DNA from 3 places in the Lysinibacillus sp. FSL K6-0075 genome. Region 3 is predicted to be linked to each of the others. Evidence: riboswitches for the same ligand, from Rfam matches in the RefSeq annotation. Region 3 holds a riboswitch; each other region holds the start of a gene.
What was found. Region 3 has a riboswitch for cobalamin ahead of MHB65_RS14805 (energy-coupling factor ABC transporter permease). Riboswitches for the same ligand answer to the same signal wherever they lie in the genome.

Region 1 (5,993 bases), 660 kb from region 3:
AAAAATTTTTATTCATATTAAGTTTGTTAGTATTAGTTGCATGTTCAAATGATGAAACTAAATATGATGGAGCGCCTTTAAAAATGGCTGTAGTTGGTACTATCCCTGAATTAAATAACGAAAAAATTCATTTCGAAACCATTGCATTAGATGAATTTAGCGAGGATACATTACATATTTCCACAAATTTTGATGCTGTTATGATAACACCCATGATGTTTGAAGAAGCATCAGCTGATAAATTGGTTAAAGCTTATGAAAACGCTAAAATCCCTATTGTTTTTTTTGATTCACCAAAACGTCATTTTCCATTTACAAGAGAAGGAACTACATTTGAAACGGCTCATTGGGAATCATTAAAGAACGGTTCTCATACAACAATTTATTTATATGATCATGATGCAAATCGAGAAGATGTTTGGTATTTCTATATGAAAGGTGAGAAAGGGTTAGATATCCTTTACAAAGAGATTTTTCAAACGATTGAAACGTTATAAACAATCATACAGGGCTTTTCTATTAAAAATAGCCTAAGAAGCTATGCTCTTCTTAGGCCACCCTATTATAGATATTTCACAAACCAATCACGAATATATTCAAGTCGATTAATTCGTAATGTGGGCTTGCCGCTCCTTGATAGTTCATGATTCGCCTCAGGGAAACGAACGAATTTTGTTTCTTTTTTCCGATACTTTAAGGCAATAAATAATTGTTCTGCCTGCTCAATTGGACAACGATAGTCTTTTTCACCATGTAAAATCAATAATGGTGTCTCCACATTGTCTACATATTTCAGCGGTGAATGATGCCATAGCTTCTCTATATCATCGAGTCCTGCTTGAATTTGCCAGTCTGTAAAGTAATAGCCGATATCACTGACACCCGCAAAGCTAATCCAGTTTGAAATGGAGCGCTGCGTCACAGCCGCTTTAAAGCGATTTGTATGGCCCACAATCCAGTTGGTCATAAAGCCACCATAGCTTCCACCTGTTACACCAAGACGGTCTTGGTCAATAAAATCATAGTGCTCCAAAGCGTAGTCTACCGCTGCCATTAAGTCTGCATAATCATTGCCACCATAATCGCCACGTACTGCATCCACAAATTTTTGGCCATAGCCATGACTACCACGCGGATTAGTATAAAGCACTGCAAAGCCTTGTGCAGCAAGGATTTGAAATTCATTAAAGTAGGTGTTGCCATACATCGCATGTGGACCACCATGGATTTCAAGAATAAGAGGATACTTCTTCCCTTCTTCATAGCCAACTGGCTTCATGATCCAGCCATTGACTTTCCAGCCTTCAGCGCCTTCCAATTCAATACTTTCGGGAACAGCTAATGTTTTGGTCTTTAAAAATTCTTCATTAATTGACGTCAACTGTTCTTTGTCACCTGTTTTTAGGTTTACATAAAACAAATCGCCTGGGTTTGTCGTTGTGCTAATCGCTACAATAGCCTGATCGTTTTGCGGATCAAGTGAAAAGCCATAGACATATTGATCATCATGAATCGCTGGGTAAATTTCGCCATCTACATTTCCGAAATAAATCGCTGCATTGCCGTGATCTGTGACTTGGAAGTAGAAGCTATGATTATCATTCATCCATTGCACGCGTGGTGACGCTACCCCTTGTAGAAAATCACCGATGACAAAATCACCGACAGGCGCATCGAATTCACTTGTTACACAGTTTAGCAGTTTTTGCTCCATGTCATATATCCATAGCTTCGCTTGTGTGGCATTTTCAAATTCACGCTCTCCGCCTACAAAAGAAAGGAATCGGCTATTCGGAGACCAAGCCGTTTGGTAATATGCACCAGAGCCTTCTGTTAGCTTGCGGCTCTGTTTAGTTTCTAAATCCAATAAAAAGATATCCACATTAAATGAGAAATCCAAATCCTCCGCTTTATCGGCTAAGTACGTAAGGTATTTGCCGTCTGGCGACCATGTACCGAGATGGAAGTACTCTTTTCCCTCCGTCACTTGCTCTAGCTCTCCTGATTCCACATTGACAAGGGCAATATGGATAAACTGCTCCATATCAATAAATCCACCAGCATCCGATTTGTGCTTCATTTTCTCGATTTCTAGTGGCTTGAGTTCTTTATCCTTCTTCTTCTCATCCTCCGCTTTATCTTGGATGGTTTCATCTTTCCCTAGGACGACTGAAAAAGCAATTTTCTTGCCACATGGGGACCAGACAGGGGATGTCGCCCCATTTTTACAATGTGTCAGCTGTTTTGCCTCTCCACCTGCTTTCGATAGCACATAAATTTGCGATTTACCTGTTCTCGTTGACAAAAACGCAATTTGGCTGCCATCTGGTGACCAAACAGGGGAACTTGTTCTATCCTCACCAAATGTCCATTGCTGTGGCGTTTTGTCCTTCAAGTTTATGTAAAATAAATTCGAGATATAGTCGTTTTTCTTCTCGTCCATACGAGTCTCTACATAAACTACCTCAGTTCCATCGGGTGATAGCTGTGGATCTGCTACTGATTTTAAGTGATAAAGATCTTCTGGTTGAATCCCTTGTTTCGATGTCATGTTCTTGCTCCTTTGTATTGTAATTTTCTGTGCCTTACTACAATACTTCGACACCCTAAGTAATATTCCTGCTATTTAATAGAATTTTTTACTAGTTCCCAATATTCTGCGGACTTGGTTCTGCGATAAAATTTATAAAAGGGTTCATTCGGGCGAGCATGCTCTTTATAAAGGCTTATCATGTGCAATAAAAAATCTTCAATGTGCTCGACACCTACCCTTTTAGCGAATAATGTGCCAGCCTGTGCCTTTGCCCCCATCGGCACAGCACCTAAATAGACATCAAAGCTTTCCTGCTGATACACGAGCCCAATATCATCATAGACTGCATTGTAGCAGGCAGATGCACAGCCATTGATATTGACACGTACTCTTGCAGGTACCTTGATCCCCTCTAAAGCATGATAAAGATGTTCAGTTATCGGAGCAGCCTCCATTTTCTCACCATCACAAAAATCGCAAGCCTTCATGGCAATAATGGAGCCAGAGGACGCAACATAAAGACCCGCTTCCTGTAAGGCTTGCACAGCTTCTGTCGCATCGCTCGTTGGAATGGATACGAGAATACTATAGGAGGCGGAATACTTAATCGCACCCTTTTCGCCAGCAATTTCGGCTATTTTTTGAAATTGCGCTGGCGTATAATGCTTATTGATAATGCCAGGGCTAACTGCTAGACGGGTAAATTCACCCTCACGGTTTAGTGTTTCAAATGTTTGATCTGGTACGTTTTTTTGAAATGCGTTCATTGATATCGCTCCTTATGAAAAAGGAGCTAGCAAAGCGCTAGCTCAAATTGGTTTAAAAGTTTTCAGGATAGAAGCCCTTCGCTAAAATTTCAATGGCCTCTGCCGCACGAACCCCTTCAGATGCTGCTGAAAGTGGCAGGATGACAAAGTGATCATTCTTGACAGCTTCCATCTCCTTTAATGCTGGATCATTTTTTAAGAATTGGATCTTTTGTTCTGCCGTTGTTTCACCATAATCAATCACGACAACAACCTCTGGATTACGATCTACTGCATCTTCCTTCGACACAGTTGTCCAGCCTGATTCCACATCACCAAAGATATTTTGACCACCCGCGATTGTCACCAGCTCATTCATAAAGTTTTGACCAGCTGTAAATACATCCTTTTCACCGCTATCAAACACAAGAACACGTAATTTTTCGCTATCTTTTGGTAATTTAGCTTGTACTGCCTCTACATCTTTTGTCATTTGCTCAATTAAAGCTTCGCCACGATCTTCGATACGGAAAATCTTCGCGATATTGCGAATATCAGTGAAAATATCTTCTAATGTTGGTTTTGTCATGTTAGAAGCCGTATGTAAATACGTATGAATGCCTAATTCTTCAAGCTCCTCTGGTGTGCCAACGCCCTTTTCACCAAAGCCACTTTTCCAGCCTGCATATAAGAAATCCGCCTCGGCATCAATCACTTGCTCCTTCGTTGGGTATTGGTCAGAAAGCACAGGGACTTTATCGTATGCCTCTTGCAGGGGCTCATAGATTTTGTCATCTAAGTAAGCCGTCCCAACCATAGAATCCTCTAAGCCAAGCGCCAGCATAATTTCTGTCACATGCTGATTTAAGCTAATCGCTTTCGTAGGTGCTTCCTTATATGTTTGGCTTGTGTCATTATTTTCAATGGTTACTTCTGTTGCTGCCTCAGATGGCTCAACCTTTTCACCTTGTGCTGCTGATTCAGTTTTGTCCTTTGCATTACAAGCCCCTAAAATAGCGACCAAGGCAATGATCATCATCAGCCATATACTTTTCCATTTCTTCATGTCCTTTTCTCCTTTGTTGTTAAAATATAGAAAGAAATCAGAGACTTCTTTACTACCCATGTGGTTGGAAGGGCATAAAAAAAACCCTCTTGTCGCCAAGAGAGTAGCATAGTGAAATAACGGTATCATCATTACCTTTATCACTATCCCCATCCTCGTGGTTCTTAGTCAAAAAACACATACTGGCAGGTATCCTGGCTTAGGTTCATCATCTATACGCCTTCCCATAGTTTTACTACAGTGGCATGCTGTATAGACTCCCCATTTACAGTTGCGGGACAGCATCGGAATTGCACCGATTTCCCTTTTAAGCAAATGACAAATGCCATTTGCACCAATACGTTCTATTATGGTCAATACTATTGATAGACTAGCGTAGTATGACGCTAATTATGCAATCATCACTATATTAGCACTATTTCGACAAAAATACGAACTATTTTACAAGAATTATATATGCGAGTATTCTGTTACAATGAAAAGATAGCAATCTATAGAAACGAGGATTTCTTATGTACAAAACAATCGGTGTACTGGCGCATGTGGATGCAGGGAAAACGACCTTCTCTGAGCAAGTGCTTTTTCATACAAATAGTATTCAAGCCCGTGGTCGAGTCGATCATCAGGATACCTTTCTTGATAATCATGAGCTAGAGCGCAGGCGTGGGATTACGATCTTTGCCGAGCAAGGTCGCATGAGCATTGGCGATGATACATACACATTGATTGATACACCTGGGCATGTCGATTTCTCCCCTGAGATGGAGCGTGCCATCCGTGTGATGGATTATGCCATTATTATCATTAGCGCAGTCGAAGGGATACAAGGCCATACTGAAACCGTGTGGCAGCTTTTACGTAAATACCATGTCCCAACCTTCTTCTTTATCAATAAAACGGATCGTGAAGGAGCAAATGTAGGAGCTGTCATGAGCCAGCTTCGTAAAGATTGCTCTCAGCATGTGTTGTTCGTCGATGAACCGCTGCGAGCAGATTATGTGTCAAATAGCATCATGGAATGGCTGGCGGAGCGCGACGAAAAATTGCTGGATGCCTTTCTGAATGAGTCATTAGAGCATGAACCATGTCTTGCTCAGCTACAGGCCATGATTAAAAACGAATGTGCTTTCCCTTGCTTTATAGGCTCTGCCTTAAAGGATGAGGGCATTCAGGAATTTCTTGACCAGCTTCCCCTGTTAACGGCTACCCAATTTGAGCAGGATGTCCCGTTTGAAGGAGAGGTTTTTAAAATTCGTCATGATGGGCATCAGCGTTTAACCTTTATGAAGGCTGTCAAGGGCTCCTTACATGTGCGGGATGAATTTTCATTTGGTGAAGTGACGGAAAAAGTGACAGAAATTCGCCTTTATAATGGCAGTCGCTTTGAGACCGTTCAACAGGTTGAAGCAGGAGAGATTTTCGCGGTGAAAGGGCTGAGTCAGGCAAACATTGGAGATCGAATCGGTACAACGACGCTAACACAGCCCTATGAGCTTGTCCCAACGCTACAGGCAAAGGTTCAATATGCGGGCGATCAGCATATCAAGGAAGTGCTACAGATTTTCCGTTTAATTGAAGCCGAAGAGCCTTCTTTACGTGTCGTTTGGCAGGAAAAGTTCCAGGAAATCCATGTCCATATTATGGGTGT
Region 2 (5,993 bases), 660 kb from region 3:
CCATTGCGACGAAGGTGACAGGCTATGGCCATTTCGAGCCACTCAAGCATTATGCGGAAGTTCATTTATTAATGGAGCCAAATCCACGTGGAACCGGCAATACCTTCAGCAATGCCTGTCATGCAGATCATTTATCCGTAGGCAATCAGCGCCTTGTTGAAAAGCACCTGTTTGAGCGCGATCATCATGGCTTACTTACAGGCTTCCCTGTAACAGATGTTCATTTTACGCTTCTAACAGGTCGCGGGCATAATGAACATACATCGGGCGGCGATTTCCGAGAAGCTAGTTTCCGTGCGCTGCGCCAGGGACTAGAGCAAGCCCAAAATGTTCTACTTGAACCCTATTATCGTTTTAAAATGAAGGCTTCAAACGACTTTATCGGCCGCATGATGACTGACGTTCAGCAAGCAGCAGGCACATTCGATGACCCGATATTATCCGAAACAGATGTGGTGCTAACAGGTCGCGCGCCCGTTGCCACTTTAATGAGCTACAGCACAACCTTTGCTGCCTATACAAATGGAAAAGGCGCACTCACACTCCAATTTGATGGCTATGATATGTGCCATAATACAGAGGAAGTGATTGCACAGATTGGCTACGATAAAAATGCCGACCCTGAATATAGTTCCTCTAGTATTTTTTGTGCAAAGGGCAAAGGATATACGGTTCCGTGGCATGAAGCTCAGGCAGCCATGCATTGTTTATAGGGCAGGAGTCGGCCTGCTCGCTCGGAGGCGTTTTGCTTGCTTCCGCGGGTATTCTTCGCTCAAGCGCGAGTATTTCTTGCTTGAACGTGAATATATTTCGATCCTGCATTTAAATGAAAGCAAGCCCTCCATAAAACGGAGGGCTTGTTTTTATAGTGCACCGACAGCTTTCTTTGTTGGTTTGTCCATCAAATAAGCGGGTTCTACTATCACGTAGTCATGCTTGTTCGTAAAATCAATCAGTACCTTGCCTGGGTGACTTTTTAAAATTTGCAGATGATCAATTAATTGCAGTAAGAGCTCGTGCCCATTGCCGCGTGGATGCCAGTTGAAGTGATAATCATTTAACGCTTGCACCGCTTCAATAAACTGGGCATATTCCTGCTGCACGAATGCGATGAGTTTGTCATGGTGAGGTGCCAAATCGTGTAAATATGTTTCATAAAAGCGCATGACAATCGAGCATAATAAGTCATTGACACGAGCGGCACTTAAAACAGGCTTTGGCTCCAATGTTAGACGATCAAGGTTAGGCTTTGCGCGTGTTGAATCAATGCGCGTAATTAAGTGATACGCTTCCCCATTGACTTCATAGACAATCGGATTGGTCGGCATATACATCATAAAATGATTGGTCTTTGTTTTCAGCTCATCTGTTAATGCTGCCTTTGCCAATAGATGACCGTCCACATCCCCTTTTTGTATCCAAATAATTTCTTTATTATATAAGATTTGCTCAAAGAAGCGATCGTTGCGTATCAGCTTCGTTGCTAATAATTGATCGATCAGCGATTCGACCACCATTCTTGTTTTCGCTTTCTTGGCAACTTCTGTGCGTGGTTGCTTACAAATGTTCATATCTTCATAAGGCGTTTCCAGCGTTGTCGTTACATGAATATTCGTCATACGTGCATCCCCTTTGCGTACATATTTTCAAAACAAAAAGGACTCCCTACGTTTTGAGGAAATCCTTCGCTTTATCTTCTTTCATCACACAATGCCAAACAAACCCTAAGTATGTGTGAACGAGTCCGATTGTGAACCCTTTCATTTACTATGGGCGTTTGACGTACTGTGACGAACAGAGCATTCTGTTTTGTCAACATGCCACCTCCTATTCCTCGTAGGTTACTGGTGTGTACTCGTAACAGGCAGGTCTCCTGACTCATGGTCATCGCTTCCTTTCTCCTTCCCGTCCAAAGACAGTGGTTGCTGAAAAGTCGCTCACATTTACAGTTGCGGGACAGTGTCGGATTTGCACCGACTTCCCTTTTAAGCAAATTGCACGCAATTTACACCTATTACTACACGCTATTCAGTTGGTAAGGAAACGAGAATACCTCATTTTCCTATTAAAGTATTAAAATTAATTGTAAAGGAGTGCCATTTAGAAGTCAATTCTTGCTCGTTTAAAACACAATTTCATTCACCGAAATGGTCCTACACCTTTTGGAAACCAACAATCCTACTTTGTGGAATAGATGAATTGTGTTCAATGACAAATACCTTGGAAAAATGGTCGTAATAGGTTTTATCATGAGCTTTTGGAGATAAAATAATTAACTTTCGATTTAACTCTTTTGCATATAAATGAAATACTTTGTCCTTGCGTTCATCATCTAGTGCGCTATCAAATTCATCAAGTACGATATAGCTTGGGGCAATCGAGAGGTTTTGCAATAAAGCTAAGGCAAAGAGGAGCGAGCTTAACGATTCCTCCCCTCCTGAAACACCTTTACCTACTTTGCCATTTCGCGCTTTTAAGCTAACATCCTCCATAGTACCCTGATGACCGATTTTACGAGCTTTCACATAAAGCAAGTATTTAATACGCCCTGCCTTCTCTTCTATTCTTTCTTTTTCGATATGTCCCTCAAAATGAAAGATATCCATATACTTTTGGAACAACATATTAATCTTTGTTAAATACATATTAATGGTCGTTTCTAGTTTATCTTCTAAATCTGCTGCAAAACCCGCATTTTGCTCAAGAAGTATTTCAGCACTTGCTAATTCTGCATTTTTACGCTCAAAATCTTCTTTCATTTTTTCAAAATTTACTTCAGCATGAATATTGACCTTTTCTAGGCGTGCCGCTTCGAATGCTGCAGCTTTTTCTGCATTACCATGAATTAACCTTGCCTCAGACCATTTAATGGAGATGGATTCATCAACAACACATGCTTCGACAGGTAAAATATGCTCTAATTCCTGTAGTTTTATTACTAGACTTGCTTGGCTAGCCTCTAATTGTTCGATTTTTTCTTGCGCTCTCACCATTCGTAGTCGACAGTTTGTTAGATTACTATTTATTAATTCAAGCTCCGATTCATGATTTTGTTTTAGTAATTTTAGTTGACGTTTATCATTGGACAGCTCCTCCAATTGCTCTGTCCATTGCTGATGTTTTCTTTTGGAATCATAAATGGTTTTGCGTAATTCTTTTAACGTTTGTTCCATTTGCTGTAACTGGATTTGTTGCTCCGCCACTGCCCCTAGCTCCTCATAAATGCGACACTCCTTCTCTAGCAATTGCAGCTCTTGAAAATGTTCTGCCTGATGTTTTCTAGCTGTTTCCCGCTGTGCCTCCATTTCCACTTGCTCATCATAAATTGCTAACAATTGCTCTGTTAAAGCTTTCTGTTGACTTTCATAGGCATGCAGTTCGCTTTCCTTCAATAGCGTACTTTCAGCCTGTTGAATTTTGCGTAAGTCTCCATGCAATTGGTTAATTTGCTTGATATTATGATCATACTGAGCATTTAACTGTACTTGACGCTCTTGCAGGTTGTTTAAGTTACTCGCCTGGTCTTGTAAGGTTTGTTGAATAGCTGCATCACTTAGAATAAATTGCAGTTGTTCCTGTGCGCCTCTAGCACCACGTTCATCTATAAGCGTACCTGCCTCAATTCGAGGCGTTGAAGTGAAAAATTGCTCGATCCACCACAATGCTTTATTGGCATAGTTTTGTAGTTGCTCAGATAGTCCGCTACGCATTTGTAATCCTAAATGAGGGATATTGTCAATCATACGATTCGGTATGAGCTGCTTTAATGAAACATAATACAAATCATTCAGTGGCTTATAGCTCACCGCATTATAAAAAATAGCGTATTTAATCGCTTCAATACTTGACTCTAACTTTAAAGGCGCACTTGGTGTCAACGAAATTAAATCACGTAATGTATATGCCTCTATACCTTGTCTATGTAAGTCTTCTAGTCCTTGTTGTTGACGAGCAGATCTTACTTTATTTTGTTGTAGCTGCTGGATGATTTTCTGCTTCTCTTGGATGGTGGAAGATAACAACTGTTTTTCTTTTAAAAATTGATGTTGCTGGAGATTTGCAGCATCTAGTTGGCTTAAAATAAAACGGCTACTTTGATATAAATGGACGATTTTACGTGCTTCCACTAGATCTTTTTTCAGGTTTTCGAAATGTATCGTCACTCGTGCGCTTTCACTATTCAAAAGTCGTTCGTTATCTCTTAATTGTTGTTCTTTTGTTTTTAGTTGCTTATCTTGCTCTTCAACTTGTTTTAGTAGAAAGGCTGTTGCTTTTTGTTTTTCCCAGGTTGTTTGTTCATCGAAACGTAGTCGCTTTGCTTTATCGGAAATTGATTCTAGCTGTGCAGAAAGCTCACTATATCGCCCTAGTAGTGTTTTTTCCTGCTGTACTTCCTCATTTAATAATGTCTTTGACTCAATAATTTGTGCTTCAACCTGTTCGCACTCATTCACTACTTGAATTAAATGTTGACCTGTACGCTCCTTTTCGTGCAACAGTAATTTTTGCTTTGTCCCTATTTGTGCTTCCTCTTCCTGCAATTGCTGAAGAATAGCTTGTGTATCAGAGCATTCATTTGAATATTTTTGCAGTAGAACATTTGTATATGTATAATACAGACGACCGTTTTCCAGAATACGTTTTTTATTATTTAAAAAGGCGTTGAGATCATTTTCTGCAATGGTTAGATTATGTTCAGCTGTTTTTACAATGGACGATAAATGGATGATTTCTTGTTTAGCTTCTCTAATTCCTTCTAATGCCGCTTCCCATTCTTTTTGCATATCAGCAATATGAAACATATTACTAAATTGACGAAATCTTTCCTCAGGGTTCATGGCGGCAAATTGGTTCACCTCTTGCTGATACCAAATTAAATGATACAAATCTGGATCAATTTTATATTTAATTTGTAAATCTTCTTTGTAAGCTCCGAAATTCCGTCCTGCTATATTGCCAGAAGTATAAGATGTTATGTTCGTTAACGTATCTTCTGAATCTCCTGTTGTTATACGATACTCTTTTTGCAAGGCACCATTTTTCACAGCTTGTTGTACAATTAATTCAAATGCAATAAATGGCGGCGCATCAATGCGGGTCATGCCTTCATTTTTAAACACTAACGATAATTTCGCATACCATGCTTCATTTGCTTGTAAATTACTCGAGCGTAGCCCTTCAATATCTACTTTTGCAGAATATAATATAGCCCCTATGCAAAACGTTAATGTTGACTTTCCGACACCATTTGGACCTGTTATTAATACGTGTTCATCGGCTTCACCTAGTATCACCCTTGTTGGTGGATAGTCACGTACACCCTGTATTTTCAACACGTAAGGAATCATTCTTTGTCCTCCTCCACATGTAAGTTATAACGGTTAAAAAATTTCATCACTTCTTCTTTATTCAACTTTGTTTCTTGTGCAAATTCAACTGTACGACGTAAAAAAGATTCGGAGAATAAATGAACACCTATTGTTGTTAATTGATATGCCTCTTCTGAAGATGCTTCATAATCTTCAACAGCTCCCACCTTTTTTAATTGGTCGATATTACTTTTCATTCTTCTATTAGCATTTAAAGACTCATGGCCAAAATCAACTAAAATTTGATGTACTAATGTAAATTCATGGCCTAATACTTCTTGCTGGTAAAACATATAGAGTAAAATCGCCAATGCTTCACTACTCAATGTAGATTTTGCATTTTTCGCTGTGATTCGCATCATGACAACAACACGATCTCGCCTCTCATCATAAATAATTTTGAAATAGCGATTTAAAGCTCCATTTACACGGTCTATAAAGGATTGCAAAGCATTGTCGTCATTTTTTATACCTAATAATTTTTCTAACTCCTTCCGACGCAAACCATAATTCGCTCCCTTAATAGAGGCAGATGATGAAAACAGTAATTGCATAAAAGCCAATTCTTCCTCTGTCGTTAAATAGCCTTTTAGATGATCAATCATCGCTAAAGAGCTTATATAT
Region 3 (5,993 bases):
TGAATAAGTAGTATTAGCAGGTGCTGCTGCATTATAGGGTGGGAGTACTTGTGACTTTAGATCGGGGTGTTTAAAATCCACACCAGAATCAATGACAGCAACTGTGACATCATGGTTGCCTGCTAATTCCAGTGCCTTATCCATTTGCAGTAGGTTTAAATGATACATCTCTTGTTTCTTGGGATCAGCTTCTTTATTGAAAGAATGATAGACGTAGCTAGGAGATACACTTGATATCCCGTTTTGCTTTAAATAGTAAGAGACGGCTTTTTCTATCGATACGCCTTTATTTAGTTGCACGACATCATAACCTAATGAAGGAATAGAACGGATGACTTTGGAGCCAATTTTTTTATGTACGTTTTTATCAAGACCTGAATGCTTGATAACAATTGTATCCTTACTCATCCATTTTTCTTCATTTTTCTCTGTTTGTTTCGCACTGTTTGCCAGCACATTCTTTGCTTTATGCTGGGGTGCCTCAGCAAATGCAGAAGCAGCAGGAACCATGAGTGCAGCGGATGCTACAACAGCGACTGATTTTTTATACCAACTTTTCAATTGTTATCTCTCCTTGGTGTTATAAATTAAATCTTGACTATACTAATACGGATAAAGATTAGAAAAGTTTCGTAATGGAGGAAAATTTTTCTTCGCTACTTTAACTTTTGGTGGGTATAACGAAAAAACGGACAGTTAAACATTGTCCGTTTTTCTTAGTGTTGAAAAACAAAACTGTCAATTGAAAGGTAGAAATGGATTTCCGTTGCAGGCTACTTGCTTTCCTGTGGGCGAGCGCCGAATCGCTTCCTCCGCTACCGCTCCGTGCAGGGCTTCGCCTGTCTCGCGATCCCACGGGAGTCAAGTAGCCTTCCACTTCAACCCACTGACATTTTAGCAAAGGTTTTCAAATAAAGTGAAGGTGTTCACGACTCTTTATGAAGAGGTGTTGTCACGCATCACTTCTCCACATTGAAAATAAGAGCTTATCCTCTCTAAGAATACAGATAATGGGCGATTTGATCGCTATGCTACTATGAAAAAAAGTAAAGACACTTTGCAGCATGGTTGATTGGAGTGGAGCCAGCGTCACAGAGGAGACCCTGGAGCGAACGGAAGTGAGGGAAGCGGCTCCTCGGACGCCCTCTGGAAAGGACGCTGGCGGAACAGAAATCAACCCCTCACCTTGCCAAGTTGCTTTTTCTGCCGTTGACATCATCTTTTTCAACAACGTGAAAAACGGACAGTTAAGCACTGTCCGTTTTTCGGATACCTCGCTTTGTGAAAAGCTTTAGATCTGTTCGATTAATTGTTGTAATTCATTTTTAGAGCGGGGGATTGTGATGTTTTCCTGCAATAGCTTCTTTTTTTGTAAGGCCATGACCATCTCAAAAATCCATGGCCGTTCAAGATGTGCGCGTTTTAATAATTCTTCTTCATAAAACAAGGCAATTGGATCGCCGTTATAAATAATTTTTCCTGCTTCCATGACGATCATTAAATCTGCCCATTCATAGGCGAGAGGAATGTCATGAGTTGCTAGTAAAATGGTTCTCTCACCATCTTCTAATTTGGCTAAGTATTGTAATACTTGTGTAGCATAATAATTATCAAGACCTGCCGTTGGTTCGTCTAATAAAAGGACAGAGGGCTCCATCGCTAAAACACCTGCCATCGCCACACGCTTTTTCTGACCTACGCTTAGAAAATGAATGGGTTTATCGAGCAAATCTTCCACTTCGGTTTGCGCAACGGCCCATGCTATTTTTTCTTCCATTTTTTCAGTAGACCAGCCGAGGTTCAATGGTCCAAATGCTATATCTTGCTTGACGGTCCCTGAAAAAAGCTGATGATCTGCATTCTGAAAGACAATGCCTACCTGCTGACGTAGAACTTTTAAAGCTTTTCGACTATATTCTAGTCCGTTGCCTTCGAATAAAATCGTCCCAGCTGTAGGTTTCAAAATACCATTAAGATGCTGAAACAAAGTCGATTTTCCTGCGCCATTATGCCCGAGTATGGCGATTTTTTTCCCTTTTGGAATGTCTAATGTAATATCTGACAACGCTTTCGTACCATCTGCATAGGCATATGATAATTGGTTGAGTTCAAAATAAAATGCTGTCATGTGAAATACCCTCCATATACGATGAGGACTAGTAATATTGCTGCCATACCTAGCCAATTTTTCTTGCTATAGGAGCCCATCTCTTGCCAGTAGACGGCCTCGCCACCACGTGATTGCATGGCATTGTTTAGTTCCCGACTACGTTGAAACATTTCCACAAATAATGCCACAATGAGCATGGAGACAGAGCGTAGCCATTGCATCGGTGAATGGTAGCCGAGACGTGCTTGCTGGGCTAGATGAATATTTTGCATACTTTCTAAAAACATAAAAATAAAACGATAGGTTAGTTCGACGAGCTCAACCAATAAAGAGGGGAGTCGCCATTGTCGTAGCACATAACATATTCCTTGTACAGAAGTGGTTAGAATTAAAAAGTATAAACAACTAATACTGCCCAGAACGACAAAGAACAGCTGCTGCGCTAATAGCACACTTGCGTTCCCAATGAAAACAGTCCAATTCGTCCATGTATAAGACCAAATATGGGCAGGTAGTGCATTGGTTGACGGTGTAATGGAAAGTAAAATAGATACGAGACTTGTGAATAAGAAAAAACTAGGTAGCAATAATAACTTGGCATAGTATGTAAGCGGAATTTTTGCACCTAAAATGATAAAAGCACTCATTACAAAAAATGTAATGAGTGAAAGTCGTTCATCTCTCAAGATGAGCGTTATGAGAAGTAGTCCAAGTGAAAATATCATTTTTTCTAGCGGATGAACAGACGCTAGCTTATTAAGATAGGCATACTTATCAATGAGTAACATAATGGTTAACCTTCTTTATGTTTGCCACGCATATAGCCGATGAAGTAGCCAATAAAGCCAGCTCCAATAGCTGCCTGTAGCACGAATAATAAGCTTTCGATTTCACCGCTTGGTGGCTCCCATAGGCTTTCGAACCATGGTTCATATTCCGCATTGATTTCACCAATGGCTGCTTCTGCCTCTCCATCAGCACCACCAAATTCAGCACCTTTTTGTATGAACAATGGAATGATGGCTAACAACACAACAATTGCTAATAACAATAAATTTTTTTTCATCTGTTAATGTGCCTCCTTTGTTGAGAAAACACGTAAAGTTTTTAATTCGCTAATATTGTATTTTTTCAAGAAATTCATCACAATGACCGTTAAAATCCCTTCACTCACCGCTAAAGGAATTTGAGTTAAGGCAAAAATACCTGCAAACTTTGTAAAGGATGCCATAAAGCCTCCAACTTCTGAAGGGAAGGCTAGTGCTAGTTGTACAGAAGTCACAACATATGTACCTAAATCACCAAGCATAGCTGCGAAAAATACGGCTAGTGAAAATGACAAACCTACTTTTTGTGCTCCTTTAAAGACAAAGTAAGCAATAAAAGGACCTACAATAGCCATCGAAAAGGCGTTCGCCCCTAAAGTCGTGATTCCTCCATGTGCTAATAATAAAGATTGGAATAATAAAACGATTGTTCCAATTACACTCATGGCTAGAGGGCCAAAGAGAACTGTCCCAAGTCCAACACCAGTTGGGTGAGAGCAGCTACCTGTAACAGAAGGGATTTTTAAGGCAGATAGCACAAAAGCAAAGGCTCCTGAAAGCCCTAAAAGCATCTTTGTTTCAGGATTTTCTTCAATTGTTTTGCGAATAGAACGCAATCCTAGAACGATAAAAGGAATAGAAATAACCCACCAAAAAATCGCCCATTCGATTGGTAAAAAACCTTCCATGATATGCATCGCAAAGGCACGTTTTGGCACAATTAAAAAGGCCAATAAAAAATAACTAAGTTTCCACCATGAAAATTTCAAAAAGCTTTCCTCCTAACTAATTAATAGATTTTTAGAATGTAGCGTGCGTAAATAAAAAAGCACTTCTCCGTTGGTGGAAAAGTGCATAGCTAAAAAAGCAAATAACATTCTCATCTGCTAAGCCGCACACCTATCCTCGTAGGCTGAAACGATCACCTATTTTTCGGCAGGTCTCCTGGCTCTAGTTCAATACTTTATAGGTCTTCCCATCCGTTGGACAGTGACATATTCTATAAAGCTCCCTATTACAGTGGCGGGACCGCGCCGGACTCAAACCGGCTTCCCTTTTAAGCAAAATGCCAAGCATTTTACACCGAAAAACATTCAATTGTGAGATTTCACGACAAAGTGTAACATGATTTTCCATAAATATGCTATACCTTTTTATAAAATTTTTTTAATTAAAGGTCAACGGCGAATATTCTGATAATATTCATTGTGCTAATGATGGATATTGTATAAATTTTATACCCCAGTTCACTTCAAAATTGATAAATTTGTCATAAATTTTTAAAGAAATATTGAAATTTTAAAATAATAAGATATGATTAAGACAGTTTTCTATTTAAAATACTAATAAAAATTTCATATAAAACGTCAATAAGTGCTCGAATAGCTCGAGATAATAGGGAAATTGGTGAAAATCCAATACAGCCCCCGCTACTGTAATAGCTGATGAAATCGCAAAGCCACTGGTGCAAACTTGGGAAGGTGCGACTGTAAAATGAAGCTTAAGTCAGGAAACCTGCTTATTTGATTGTGCATGCAAACTTTTCGGAGGGAGAAGTTGAAGCGGAAGCGAGTACCTTTATTTCATGCTATTCGTTTTTATTTGGCTTCTACAAAACCTTTACTCTTCGTTTTAGAGTAAAGGTTTTTCTTTTCCAGAAAGCAAATGAGGGGAGACAGAAGATGACAACATGGAATTTAGAGGGGATGAAAACACATCTCTTTATTTGCAATGGCAGTAGTTGCATGAATAAGGATGGTGAGGAAATTACCTTAGCCATTCGAGATGAAATACAGCGACAAGCACTCGATCAAGAAATACATACGACAAGAACGCGCTGTAATGGACGATGCAAGGATGCCTGTGTGGTAATCGCCTACCCTCAAGGGAATTGGTATCGTGTGCCATCAACAGAGCATGCTAGGACACTAGTACAAGATTTACATCATGAATCCTTATACAACGAACATGTCTTTACACTTCGTGAAGGTACATTACAGCGTACTGCTCAAACAACAGCCATTAAAGGGATCGAAAAGGTGAAAGAGGGGTAACAACATGGCGCAAAAAGGAAAAATTTTCGTAGTAGGCTTTGGACCTGGAGATTTTAAGCATATTACGACACGTGCAGTAGAAGCTTTACAACAAAGTGATATGATTATAGGCTATAAAACCTATGTAGAGCTGATTCAAGATTTAGTTAGTGCGAAATCGATTGTTAGCACAGGCATGACAGAAGAGGTGTCCCGTGCACAGGAAGCCGTTCGTCAAGCAGAGGCAGGGAGCATTGTCTCGGTGATTTCGAGTGGTGATGCAGGCGTTTATGGCATGGCGGGATTAGTGTATGAGGTGTTAATCGAGCTAGGTTGGACAGAAGCAACAGGAATTGAAGTAGAAATTGTTCCTGGTATTTCTGCGATTAATTCATGTGCGAGCATACTTGGTGCACCCATTATGCATGATGCTTGTACAATCAGTTTAAGTGACCATCTAACACCTTGGAATTTGATTGCAAAGCGTGTCGAGGCAGCTGCTATGGCAGATTTTGTCATCGCATTATACAATCCTAAAAGTGGTCGCCGTACAAGACAAATTGTCGAAGCTCAGCGAATTCTCTTAGAATATCGTTCGCCAGACACACCAGTAGGGCTTGTGAAAAGTGCGTATCGAGAACGTCAAGAAGTGACCATGACAACGCTAGCAGAAATGCTAGAACATGATATTGGTATGCTGACAACTGTCATTATCGGGAATTCATCAACATTTTTCTATGACAATAAGATGATTACGCCACGCGGTTACCAACGTAAATATACCCTTGGGGAAGAAAAACAACC

Region 1: another riboswitch for cobalamin. It lies ahead of MHB65_RS11495 (ABC transporter substrate-binding protein); the one in region 3 lies ahead of MHB65_RS14805 (energy-coupling factor ABC transporter permease).
Region 2: another riboswitch for cobalamin. It lies ahead of MHB65_RS11485 (hypothetical protein); the one in region 3 lies ahead of MHB65_RS14805 (energy-coupling factor ABC transporter permease).

The regions. Positions count from the first base shown of each region.
Region 1 covers NZ_CP151947.1:2,346,448-2,352,440, reverse strand. Annotated here, with positions in the region: gene MHB65_RS11510 (amino acid oxidase) at 1-497, shown strand, start outside; gene MHB65_RS11505 (S9 family peptidase) at 563-2,551, opposite strand; gene MHB65_RS11500 (precorrin-3B methylase) at 2,623-3,300, opposite strand; gene MHB65_RS11495 (ABC transporter substrate-binding protein) at 3,353-4,345, opposite strand; cobalamin riboswitch at 4,512-4,699, opposite strand; gene MHB65_RS11490 (translation factor GTPase family protein) at 4,858-5,993, shown strand, end outside.
Region 2 covers NZ_CP151947.1:2,340,366-2,346,358, reverse strand. Annotated here, with positions in the region: gene MHB65_RS11490 (translation factor GTPase family protein) at 1-713, shown strand, start outside; gene MHB65_RS11485 (hypothetical protein) at 864-1,619, opposite strand; cobalamin riboswitch at 1,846-2,030, opposite strand; gene MHB65_RS11480 (AAA family ATPase) at 2,154-5,348, opposite strand; gene MHB65_RS11475 (hypothetical protein) at 5,345-5,993, opposite strand, start outside; gene MHB65_RS11470 (hypothetical protein) at 5,967-5,993, opposite strand, start outside.
Region 3 covers NZ_CP151947.1:3,003,289-3,009,281, reverse strand. Annotated here, with positions in the region: gene MHB65_RS14825 (S8 family serine peptidase) at 1-561, opposite strand, end outside; gene MHB65_RS14820 (ATP-binding cassette domain-containing protein) at 1,292-2,128, opposite strand; gene cbiQ (cobalt ECF transporter T component CbiQ) at 2,125-2,898, opposite strand; gene MHB65_RS14810 (energy-coupling factor ABC transporter substrate-binding protein) at 2,904-3,176, opposite strand; gene MHB65_RS14805 (energy-coupling factor ABC transporter permease) at 3,180-3,926, opposite strand; cobalamin riboswitch at 4,074-4,259, opposite strand; cobalamin riboswitch at 4,512-4,694, shown strand; gene MHB65_RS14800 ((2Fe-2S) ferredoxin domain-containing protein) at 4,839-5,210, shown strand; gene cobJ (precorrin-3B C(17)-methyltransferase) at 5,215-5,993, shown strand, end outside.